DNA from 3 places in the Paenibacillus sp. FSL H7-0756 genome. Region 1 is predicted to be linked to each of the others. Evidence: riboswitches for the same ligand, from Rfam matches in the RefSeq annotation. Region 1 holds a riboswitch; each other region holds the start of a gene.
What was found. A riboswitch is a leader RNA that binds a small molecule or an ion and turns the genes downstream of it on or off. The one in region 1 is predicted to bind cyclic di-AMP.

Region 2: linked by a shared signal. The riboswitch ahead of NST04_RS19415 (alpha/beta fold hydrolase) and the one ahead of NST04_RS03440 (3D domain-containing protein) in region 1 are both predicted to bind cyclic di-AMP.
Region 3: linked by a shared signal. The riboswitch ahead of NST04_RS00790 (hypothetical protein) and the one ahead of NST04_RS03440 (3D domain-containing protein) in region 1 are both predicted to bind cyclic di-AMP.

Annotation. Positions count from the first base shown of each region.
Region 1 covers NZ_JBBOVT010000001.1:778,574-781,849, forward strand. The annotation lists gene rnmV (ribonuclease M5) at 1-114, opposite strand, end outside; gene NST04_RS03440 (3D domain-containing protein) at 276-1,436, opposite strand; cyclic di-AMP (ydaO/yuaA leader) riboswitch at 1,725-1,949, opposite strand; gene NST04_RS03445 (TatD family hydrolase) at 2,149-2,919, opposite strand; gene NST04_RS03450 (HD domain-containing protein) at 2,973-3,276, opposite strand, start outside.
Region 2 covers NZ_JBBOVT010000002.1:589,983-593,258, forward strand. The annotation lists gene NST04_RS19410 (TrkH family potassium uptake protein) at 1-909, opposite strand, end outside; gene NST04_RS19415 (alpha/beta fold hydrolase) at 989-1,801, opposite strand; cyclic di-AMP (ydaO/yuaA leader) riboswitch at 1,809-1,941, opposite strand; gene mnhG (monovalent cation/H(+) antiporter subunit G) at 1,939-2,298, opposite strand; gene NST04_RS19425 (Na(+)/H(+) antiporter subunit F1) at 2,288-2,581, opposite strand; gene NST04_RS19430 (Na+/H+ antiporter subunit E) at 2,581-3,063, opposite strand; gene NST04_RS19435 (Na+/H+ antiporter subunit D) at 3,069-3,276, opposite strand, start outside.
Region 3 covers NZ_JBBOVT010000001.1:182,154-185,429, forward strand. The annotation lists gene NST04_RS00780 (WD40 repeat domain-containing protein) at 1-1,034, shown strand, start outside; gene NST04_RS00785 (hypothetical protein) at 1,036-1,296, opposite strand; cyclic di-AMP (ydaO/yuaA leader) riboswitch at 1,270-1,439, shown strand; gene NST04_RS00790 (hypothetical protein) at 1,574-2,029, shown strand; gene NST04_RS00795 (hypothetical protein) at 2,461-2,667, opposite strand; gene NST04_RS00800 (family 43 glycosylhydrolase) at 2,686-3,276, opposite strand, start outside.

The DNA.
Region 1 (3,276 bases):
AATGACCCTGCTATCCACTGCCGAACCCCCGGTTTCAATCGTATCGGCCTCTACCGCCCGCTTAACGGCAACGGTATCGCTTTTCCCTTCAACTACAATTAGCTCTTTAATCATAAATATTTTTACTCCTTACTCCAGAACGCAAAAAGAAGAGGATTCGCTCCCCTTCTTTTTGGCTAAAGAATGTATAAGTGATGAGCGGCAGCTCTCAAAAATTCCGTAAGTGCTTCCCTCACTATATCGTATTAACCGCTAATTTGCAAAAGGCATTACGTTTAGTTCAGCTCCGGCTTCACAGGTCCGATCACATAAAGTGTGCGCGACTTGCGGCCGAAATTACGGGCATGACTCAGTGAATCGTAATAGACATCCACCTTGTTGCCTTTGATGGCACCGCCGGTATCCTCTGCTCGGCGAAACCCTAATCCTTCAATGTACACCCACCAGCCAATTGGTATAACACTAGGATCTACAGCTATAGTGCGGCCTTCCGTTACGCGTGTGCCGGAGGCAGTACGTGTTCCAATACCCGGTTCCTGCGACGAATACGCAGTCATGGATACGTTTTTGATCATTCTTTTGTACTCAAAATCCACACCAGCCTTACTGGTAACATTGCTGGCCTTTGCGCTGGCTTTAGATGACTTGGAGGTTGTTACAGGTTTGGAGACTTTGGCAGTAACTACAACGGGCTTAGGAAGCGGCTTGGTTCCAATGGCAATGACTTTGTCCTTGGTAACCGTCTGTACTTCCTTGCCGATCATGCGCATGGATGCCAGCTCGCCATCTTGATAGATCTTCTCGATGTGCTGGATCATTACGCCAGGCTTACCTGCCTGCGCTACTCTTACGGTTCCCTTAGTCAATGAGGGGTCTGCTGTCTTAATGACCCGGAAAGGCAAATTAGTTGTCCGTTGAACCACATGCTTGTTAATCCGGACAATTTTGATTTCCATGTCTGCAGATACTGCGGTTTCTAGCGAAGGGTAAATCTTGTCTAAGCCTTCGAGGCTGTAGCCCAGCTTGCCGATGGCCTGACCAATGGTATCCTCGGTCGTAAATAACGTCTCGGTCTTTCCGTCTACGGTAAGAGCGAACTTTTGCGCAGTGTTAATCACGATACGGTCGCCGTCTTTTATTTCATCACTAAGGCCAATAGATAATTCATCATGCGCCTGCAGCGAAATCTGTTCCTTAGCCAGCACATCACTGAACAGCGTTTCCCGCGTCTCCAGTGTCTGTACCTGTCCGTCTATTACTAGAGTAATTTCTTTCTTGCTCTGACCGTGTACGTACAGCAGTATTAACAGTGCGATAACAATCGATGCCACACCGGCAAGTAAAACTACGCGGGGATTTACTTGCTTCAACCGTAATGCGAAAGACCTGCTGGATGATTGCGAATCATGGGATACCTCTGGTTGGAATACGCCCACTCTTTCCATCCTCCTTACATAGCCCCGTCGTCCAAGTTATATCAAGGTAGACTGTATCACTTCTGACGAAACTAGGTTTGAGTTTGCAACAGGATACGCCCGCACTTGCTTCAGCGTTTCCTGCTCATGGATCGCCTGCTCGGCATAGTTACTCCGGAGATCTGTTATATAACAGTATGCCGGGAGCATTCTCATTATTCAAAACAAAAGAAGCCTAAAAAAGAGTTCATAGAGGACTCTTTCGTGGCTTCCCGGTATCGAATACGTCGGAATGCTTATGCACGAGGTTTCCTCTCTTACTTGCGCTTACGGGGTTAGCTGTCGGGTTCGGACATAAGAGAGACGCCCTATCTCAGGTCACCCGCTCACGGCGGTTGCCCTCAAATTCACCCCAAGACCACGTAAAGAAATCAAACAATGCCTGCGGCAATTCTGCATTTGTACTACGTTCATGCGGCAGAGCATTATTGGTTCCCCCATTCTCCATATCCGGAGACTCAGCGAGACGATCCATGAAATTAGTGACTGTCACAGTTACAACAGCTCACTGCACTGAAAAGATGATATCCTGTTTTGATACATGTTGTAAAGGACGATTCAACCACGTTTACGTAAAAAAATGATTAAAATATTGTAATAATCGACCGTTTTTCCGTTATAAAAGTTTAATATATCCGCTATACTTCATTTTTCACCGCATTTACTCCCGTTTTCAGAGTATACCAAATCGTTCCAGTGCGTTCGCATACGTAATTTCCGCCAATTCCTGTAATTCAATCCCTTTTATTGCCGCGGCCGCCTCCGCTACCAGCCTCACATGAGCGGTCTCATTTCGCTTGCCCCGGAAGGGGTGCGGAGTCAGATAAGGGGAGTCGGTTTCGATCAACAGCCGGTCCAGCGGAGTCTGGGCAAGCACCTCTTTAGGCACCCGTGCATTCTTGAACGTAACCGGTCCTCCAAAAGAAAGATGGAAGCCCAAATCAAGACACATCTTGGCACTTTCCCAGCTGCCGGAGAAGGAGTGCATTACACCGCCAACCTCGCCCGCCTTCTCCTCGCGGAGGATGCGGATCACATCTTCATGAGCATCGCGGTTATGAATACAGATCGGCATCTTCAGCTCACGGGCCAGCCCGATCTGCTTGCGGAATACTTCATGCTGTACATCCTTAGGAGAGGTGTCCCAGTAGTAATCCAGCCCGATCTCACCGATGGCAACCACCTTGGGATGAGCGCATAAGGAAGCGATCCATTCCAGGTCTCCGTCCTTCATCGTGATGGCATCCTGGGGATGCCAGCCAACAGCTGCATAAATATAATCATATTTCTCGGCAAGCTGCATGGTGGTCGGTATCGTGTCCCGGTTAAAGCCAATGTTGATCATCTTGCTGACGCCGGCTTCCAGTGCCCTGGCAATGACCTCTTCGCGGTCTTCGTCGAATTGTGGAGCATCGAGATGGGTATGGGTGTCGAATAACTGCATTACATTACATCCTTTCGGCCTGTTATTGTATCTATAATTCCAAGCTTGATTGGTTATTTGGCAAAAATCTCTGCGATGGATGGCGGCAGCTGTGGAAGGGCTTTCTGCAGCCTGTCCTGCGGAAAATACAGATGGTGTCTGCCGCGGTGAATACCGCTGATGGAGCGTACAATATCCGAGACCTCGGAGATTTCCCTCAGCCGCTCATGCTTGTCCAGAAGCAGGATCTGCTTGCTGTCAAAGCCGTCTCCCGGACGGAATACATCATAGGGAAGATCGGTGGGATAATCAATTTCCAGGTCATAATCGGGCCGGAGTCCCGCACCGGCGAAGCTGCGGCGGATTTCGCCAATCATG
Region 2 (3,276 bases), on a different contig from region 1:
CAGAAAGATCATAAAGAACTGGGACGCCGGTAACATCGCACCAATATCAATGGAGTTGAAACCCGCTGTGCGGGTAACCACTCCCTGGAAATATCCACCCCAGATTCTTTCCCCCCATGTGAGTGTACCAAATGTTCTGGTATTAAAAAGCTCAAAGACAAATATGACCAGAAACCCTGCAAAACAAAGCACTCCTGAAGTGATTAGCACGATTTTTGTGTGAAAAGACAGAGCCTTCCAGCTTCTCTTGCGGTATAGATCCAGAATCACAATAAATCCAATTCCACCAATGATAAATAAAAATGAAATGACAATATTGACTAACGGATCACCAACATACCGGCTCAGACTATCCGACCATAATGAAAAACCTGCGTTATTAAAGGCCGAGATGGAATGGAAAATTCCATAATATAGGGCTTTGGCAACACCCAGGTCATTCGCCCACCGGATGGTCAACAACAATGCCCCAAGAGTTTCGAAGATAAATGAGATTAGTACAATGCTTAGTGATAGCCGGACGACCCCTTGTGTTTCAACGGAGTTCGAAGATTGCTGGATGAGTAAACGCTCCTTCAGCCCAATCTTCTTCCCCAGAATTACGGCAATTAGAACACTGAACGTCATGAATCCTAATCCTCCGATTTGAATGAGGAGCAGGATAATGATTTGTCCAAAGTTGGAGAAGTCGGTTCCTGTATCCAGCACCACCAGTCCAGTGACACACACAGCTGAAGTTGAGGTAAATAATGCATTTAGCCATCCCACACTAGTTCCGGTGGATGAAGATACCGGTAAGGACAACATAATTGTCCCCAGAATGATGGTTACAGCAAAACCTAAAAGAATAATTCTTGATGAGGTTAGACTGAGTTTTCGAGTAAACCAAAGGTACCTTTTTGTAAACATATCACTGGCTCCTGTAATGATTCTTTTCGTAAATAAACAGCGCTGCGTCACCTTCAAGGGTGTGTGTCCAGTGAGAGTATCAGCCAGGTAGCTCTTGTTGAAAACACTGTTGATCCTTTAGATAATCGAGCAAAAGCCGGTTAAATAATTGCGGTTGACATAGGTGACTAGGATACATGGCATTCTCGATGATCGCTAAATGAGCTTTGGGATACTTAGCCGCTGTTTTTTTAACTTGCTCTAACACCCGCTCATTGTGATTACCTGACACGATCAGCACCGGAATTTGCAGCCGCAGCGCAAACCCGTAACCGTCCGAATACTTCAACGCCATGCGTTGCTTAATCCATTCTGTCGTCCGTTTATGCATAAGCTCTTTTCTCAAGATATGGTAAGCCAAGAGCCATCTGTGATAGGTGATACGTAAAGGCTTGATAAACATTTCAGCAGGGAGATAATGAGAAATCCAGGCACAGAACTGCAACGCTTCTTTCAACTTACTTCCGCTAGCAGAGTAATCACCTTGAAAATAACTATCCACCAAAATCATGGTAATCACCCGCTCAGGGAATAGATAGGCGAACTTCTGGGCAAGTATAGCTCCACTGGAGCAGGCTACAATTACAATCTTTTCTACATCCAGCTTATCTAATAATGCCTTTAGATCCTCAACTTGAGTGTCTACGATCCGGCCAATCTCAACATTCATCTTCCCTGACAGCCCGTTTCCTCTTAGATCATAGACAATTACTTTCGCGCGCTTACTGAAATATTCCGCCTGTGGTTCAAAAAGATGGTGGGAGGTCGAATAATCATGGATAAAAACGATGGGCAGACCGCTACCCGATATCTCATAATACAAGGTTGTTCCGTTGACATCAACAATAGGCACTGCAGGATTCCCCTCTCATGAACGCTTACGGGGTTAGCTGACGGATTCGGACCTGAGTAGCCCTACTCGATATTCTCGAGATTCACCCCGGAACTTTTGGTTCCCCCGTTTCCTTTACAGGAATTCAGCGGCAAATATCATTTCTCAGATTGCTCCTTACTTCTTTCCTTATGGGTCAGCAGATCATCCTGTACGCTGTTTTTCCACAAGGGAACGCCCGAACGGTAGGCCGCCCGGCCATTTAGATGGCCTGCGACCGGCGAAGTGATGAATACAAAAAGAATCGCCAGCAGCAGCTTGACACTGATCTCTCCATCTTTGAACCAAAAGTAAAGGAAGCCGCCGCCCAGTAAACATAACACCCCGAACGTTGCGCTTTTGGTGGCCGCATGTGAACGCAGATAGACATCGGGCAGCCGGATCAGGCCAAAGGCACTGATGCCGCAAAAAATGGCGCCCAGCACCACTAGAATCGAGCTAAACAACTCACCTGTCATGCAGTTCCCCTCCTTCTTCCACAACAACCCCACGTTCGATATACCTTGCGAGTGCAGTGGTTCCAATAAACGTCAGAATACCTATAACCAGAATTACCTCAAGAAAATTGCGGGTATCCAGCAGCATACTAATGACAGTAATCATAGCCAGTACATGAATGCCTATCGTATCTAGGGCGGCCACCCTATCCGAACGGGTAGGTCCTTTCAGAAGCCGGAACAGGCACGCGAGTATGGCCATTCCCAGAATGATCAATGCGGTAGTTAATAGTACGGAGACCATCAGCGGGTCACCTCCATGATCACTTGTTCGAAATTACCCCGGATCTGCTTCACCATTTCCTCAGCATCTTTGATGTCAATGGCATGAATAAATAGGGTCTTCCCATCCCTCGACACATCAAGGGTCAGCGTGCCAGGAGTCAGACATATTAGACAAGACAACAGTGTAACTTCCCAGGCTGAGGTTAACGCCGTCTCATAGGCGAATATTCCAGGGCGGATCGCCAGCTTCGGACGAAGAATATGATAAATTACCACAAAGTTCGAGATGGTCAATTCGCGGATAAAGATCAGCAGCAGCTTGAATATGGACCATAGGCGTTTTAAATAAAATGGCCGGGCCTGAGGCTTGGATCTTCTGAATAACAGCAGCATCCCTATGCCGAGCAGAAACCCGATAAGAAAAGTGGCGCCGGAGCTGCTATTATTGATTGCCATCCACAATAAAGCAACTAACAGATTAAACAAGAATTGTAGAGCCATTATATCTACTCCTTCAGTATGGCTTGAATGTATTCCGCAGGTGAAGCCAGAACCTCTCCGGCCTGTGCTACATAGGCATATAGAGCATCTGCTCCAATACCCATTGCAATGACAAGCACAAGCAGTGCAGCGGCGACAGCAGAAGCTCTCTTCAGGTTCACAGCAGGCAGTTCTCTCTGAGGTTCATTTCCCCAGAAGGCCAGCCTGAACATC
Region 3 (3,276 bases), 600 kb from region 1:
ATGATGCTGTGGTATTCAGCACCGGCACCCCTTGGGAGAAGAAAGCAGTTGTGGCTGTACATAAGGATGTTATTTCCGTATTCGGCGAGTATAGCCTGGTTGGGGCATCTCCTGATAATCAGTTCTATGCGCTCGCCGGAACTCAGGGGATTACCATTATGCATTCTATGAACAGCACACTTCAGGGTACAGTTGTAGCCACCCTCTCATGGCGTGAGCTGAATGGAACGATTCAAGCACTGGACCCGGACTTTCCCGTCTTGGACATAGAGAGCCTGGACCAGGCGTTACCCTTGGAGCAGGTCATTCCTTTTAACGGGGGCGGGGCGTTATTGCTTGTTACGAGCCAGGGGATTTTCCTGGTCCAGCAATCGCAGGAGAAGCCCTGGGAGGTGAAGCTGCTGCATCCGGATCTCGAAGAATATAAAGCAGATGAGCTGGAGCATATTGAAATTGACATGCCGCATGGTGCCGTCTCTCCGGATGGAAGATGGATTGCCTATGGCAGCCAGGGCAGTGATCATCTTTTATATGACACAACTTCAGGGCAGGTTCACCTATTCAATCCGGAATCCAGTTACCCGCACTATACAATATTTACAAAGGACCAGCATAGCGTATGGTACAATTCCTGCCACTTCTATAATGGCGTTACCCTTGCCGTTCCCCTTGAAGATGTGGAAGGAGGAGAACTCCCGGCAGATCAGGAATATCCGCTTGTTAACGAGGAAGCCCGGGTGTATGCGGCGGCAGCGCTGAAGAATGGTGTTGTGATTGGCGATGCCTATGGCTACTTGAGGCTCATTGATGCAGAGGGGCGGGAGCTGTGGCGTTATTATGCCGGAAGCACTATTTCAGGCTTAGCTGTCAATCGGGATGAGACTCTGCTGGCTGTAGGGACTTATGGAGGGATGCTGCACTTCCTGGACCTTCATGCAGCGCAGCGAAGCAACTATGCGATTACAACAGGAACCGTTCGTGAGGTGAAGCGGATCATTGCCTGGAAGAATCAGAAGGTTCCGCTGTGGTGGTAGTCTAATACAAGGGGCCTTCATCCCCACCGCCGTCTGCCAAAAATAAAAAACAGCGCTTGAGCGAGATAAATGGCAGATAATCTGCTACAAATGTGAGTTTTGGCTTCCCTATGCACAGCCATTCAGCCATTTGCTGAAAATAAGGCGAATAGCACTCTTTTCCATTTTTACAACCCACCTCCGAAAAGTGTATGATTCGTGTTGAAAGCAAATGAGTGTATTCATGAAAATGAGCAATGCATGCACGCTGAATTTCCGTCATGTGGAAAACGGGGGAACCATCCGGCCGTCTGGCCGACTTGGGGTGAATCCGAAGGAGAATGCCACGCGCAGGTCTCCGGCAGGTAGGGCGACTCTCACCGTCCGAATCCGACAGCTAACCTCGTAAGCGTAAGGAGAGAGCCCTGATCCGCCAAGCTTTTGTGCCAGGCGTCTTATGCCTGTTACCCAAAACCGCAGGCAGAGGTCCTCCTCTGCCTGCGGTTTTTTGCGCACTGGAATGAACTGCACAGTATAGATTCAGAAAGGAACGTGACCACATGCCTGACCCCTTACCGCCCAAACTAACAGCTGCTGCCGGATTCAACCACTACACCCAGCAATATAGCGGGCCCGTCTATGCGCTTAGCTGTCTGCTGCTGGAAAAAGGCGCCCGTGCCGAACAAGCAACCACCGCCACCTTCGTGGCACTCCATCCACTATGGCTGAAGGGCAGCCTCTCCGGGGACGGTGCTGCTGCGGCTGCCTACAGAGAGTGCATCCGCCAATGTGCCATGCTCACCCGGGATCGTAGCCGCTGCGCTCCTGCCCTGCTTAAATGGGACGATCATGTCGCCAGTGCCTTATGGTACGGCATCCAGCTCCCCCTGCCCGACATCAGCCTGATCCTGGAGTGCAGCATTCCCGAGCTGAAGGCCCGGCTAAGAGGAATACGCGAACAGATGGCAGCCGCACATTCGGCCTTGCCTGCGGTCCACCGCCCTTCGGCGGGATGAGTCGGGGGATTAGCATGGGCTATAGGAATGAGTGCGGCGGAATGAGTTGGATGTGGCGGAATCAGGATACGGATGCGGCAGAAGGAGTCTGATGTGGCGGGCGGGCTGCGGACTACAGATCCGCTATTTTGGCAAATGGGACCATTCTGAAGTCCATGCGGACTGAGAGGCGCTTAATGTACCCATGCCTCATTTTTCGCTCCACCCAGCCTCTTAACGTCCTCTCAGTCCGCAACGGGGAGATAATCGGTCTTTTCACAAAATAAGGGCCTCTGAGTCCGCCTACAAAACAAAAAAGCCGCGACATCCGCCGCGACTTAGTCCTTGACTCTCAGCACCAGCACGCACCCATACTGTGCCTGGCTCACCTTACATAGCTCAACCATCCGATGCATCGATCCAGTCTTCGCCAACCGTCCATTACCTAGAACTCAGCTCTTGCCTTTCCCACTCCTACCATCCTTACCGCCCTTGGCAAACCGCCAAAAGGCCATACAGCAGCCGAGCAATCCGGCTCCCAGCATAAGGGTCTGTAACGCCCCCAGCCAAGCCGACTGCTCCGAGGGGATCAGGCTGCTGATAATGATGAGCAGGATCGAGGCCGCGACCAGCACGGGGGTTTGTCTACTTTTCTTCACAACCATTCACCACTCCTGTTAGTAATTCTTAACTCTATAGTACTCAAAATCAGCGAAGGAGTCATGCTGGTGGGCATCCACGGAACCGATGAAATTGAACAAGCCTGTAAATCCGCCAATCTCCCCGGGCTCTCCGTTCACGCCTTCATCCGACAAATAGAGAGCATCGATATTCTCTACAAAAGCTTGCCAATCCCCGTTATCCCTGAAGCGGTAAAGGATACTCGCGATGCCTGAATGATAGATAAGCTTGAGCTCTGCTGTGTCTTCAGGGACTGGAATGTAATGGTGGACCAGCTCAATACGTTCTCCCAGCTTGGCCTGTAGTACAGATAGAACGGTGCCCTCTGATTCGGAGTGGGTCAAGTGAACGTACAGCCAATTATTCGAATCATAGTATAGCCCCATCCCCGCCGTTTCCGAATAATGATCGGGATGAAACTCCACCTTGGTCTGAACTTCATAATGGAGGGAGGTTGCACGCGTGGCCAACATCGCCGGATTAATCTGTGAGAAGAATGAATTCTCTCCATGAATGCGTAAGTAACCCGGACGTTCAACCGTATTCACCCATGCTGCTTGCTGCTCCCGGTATGGAGTCAGAAAGTG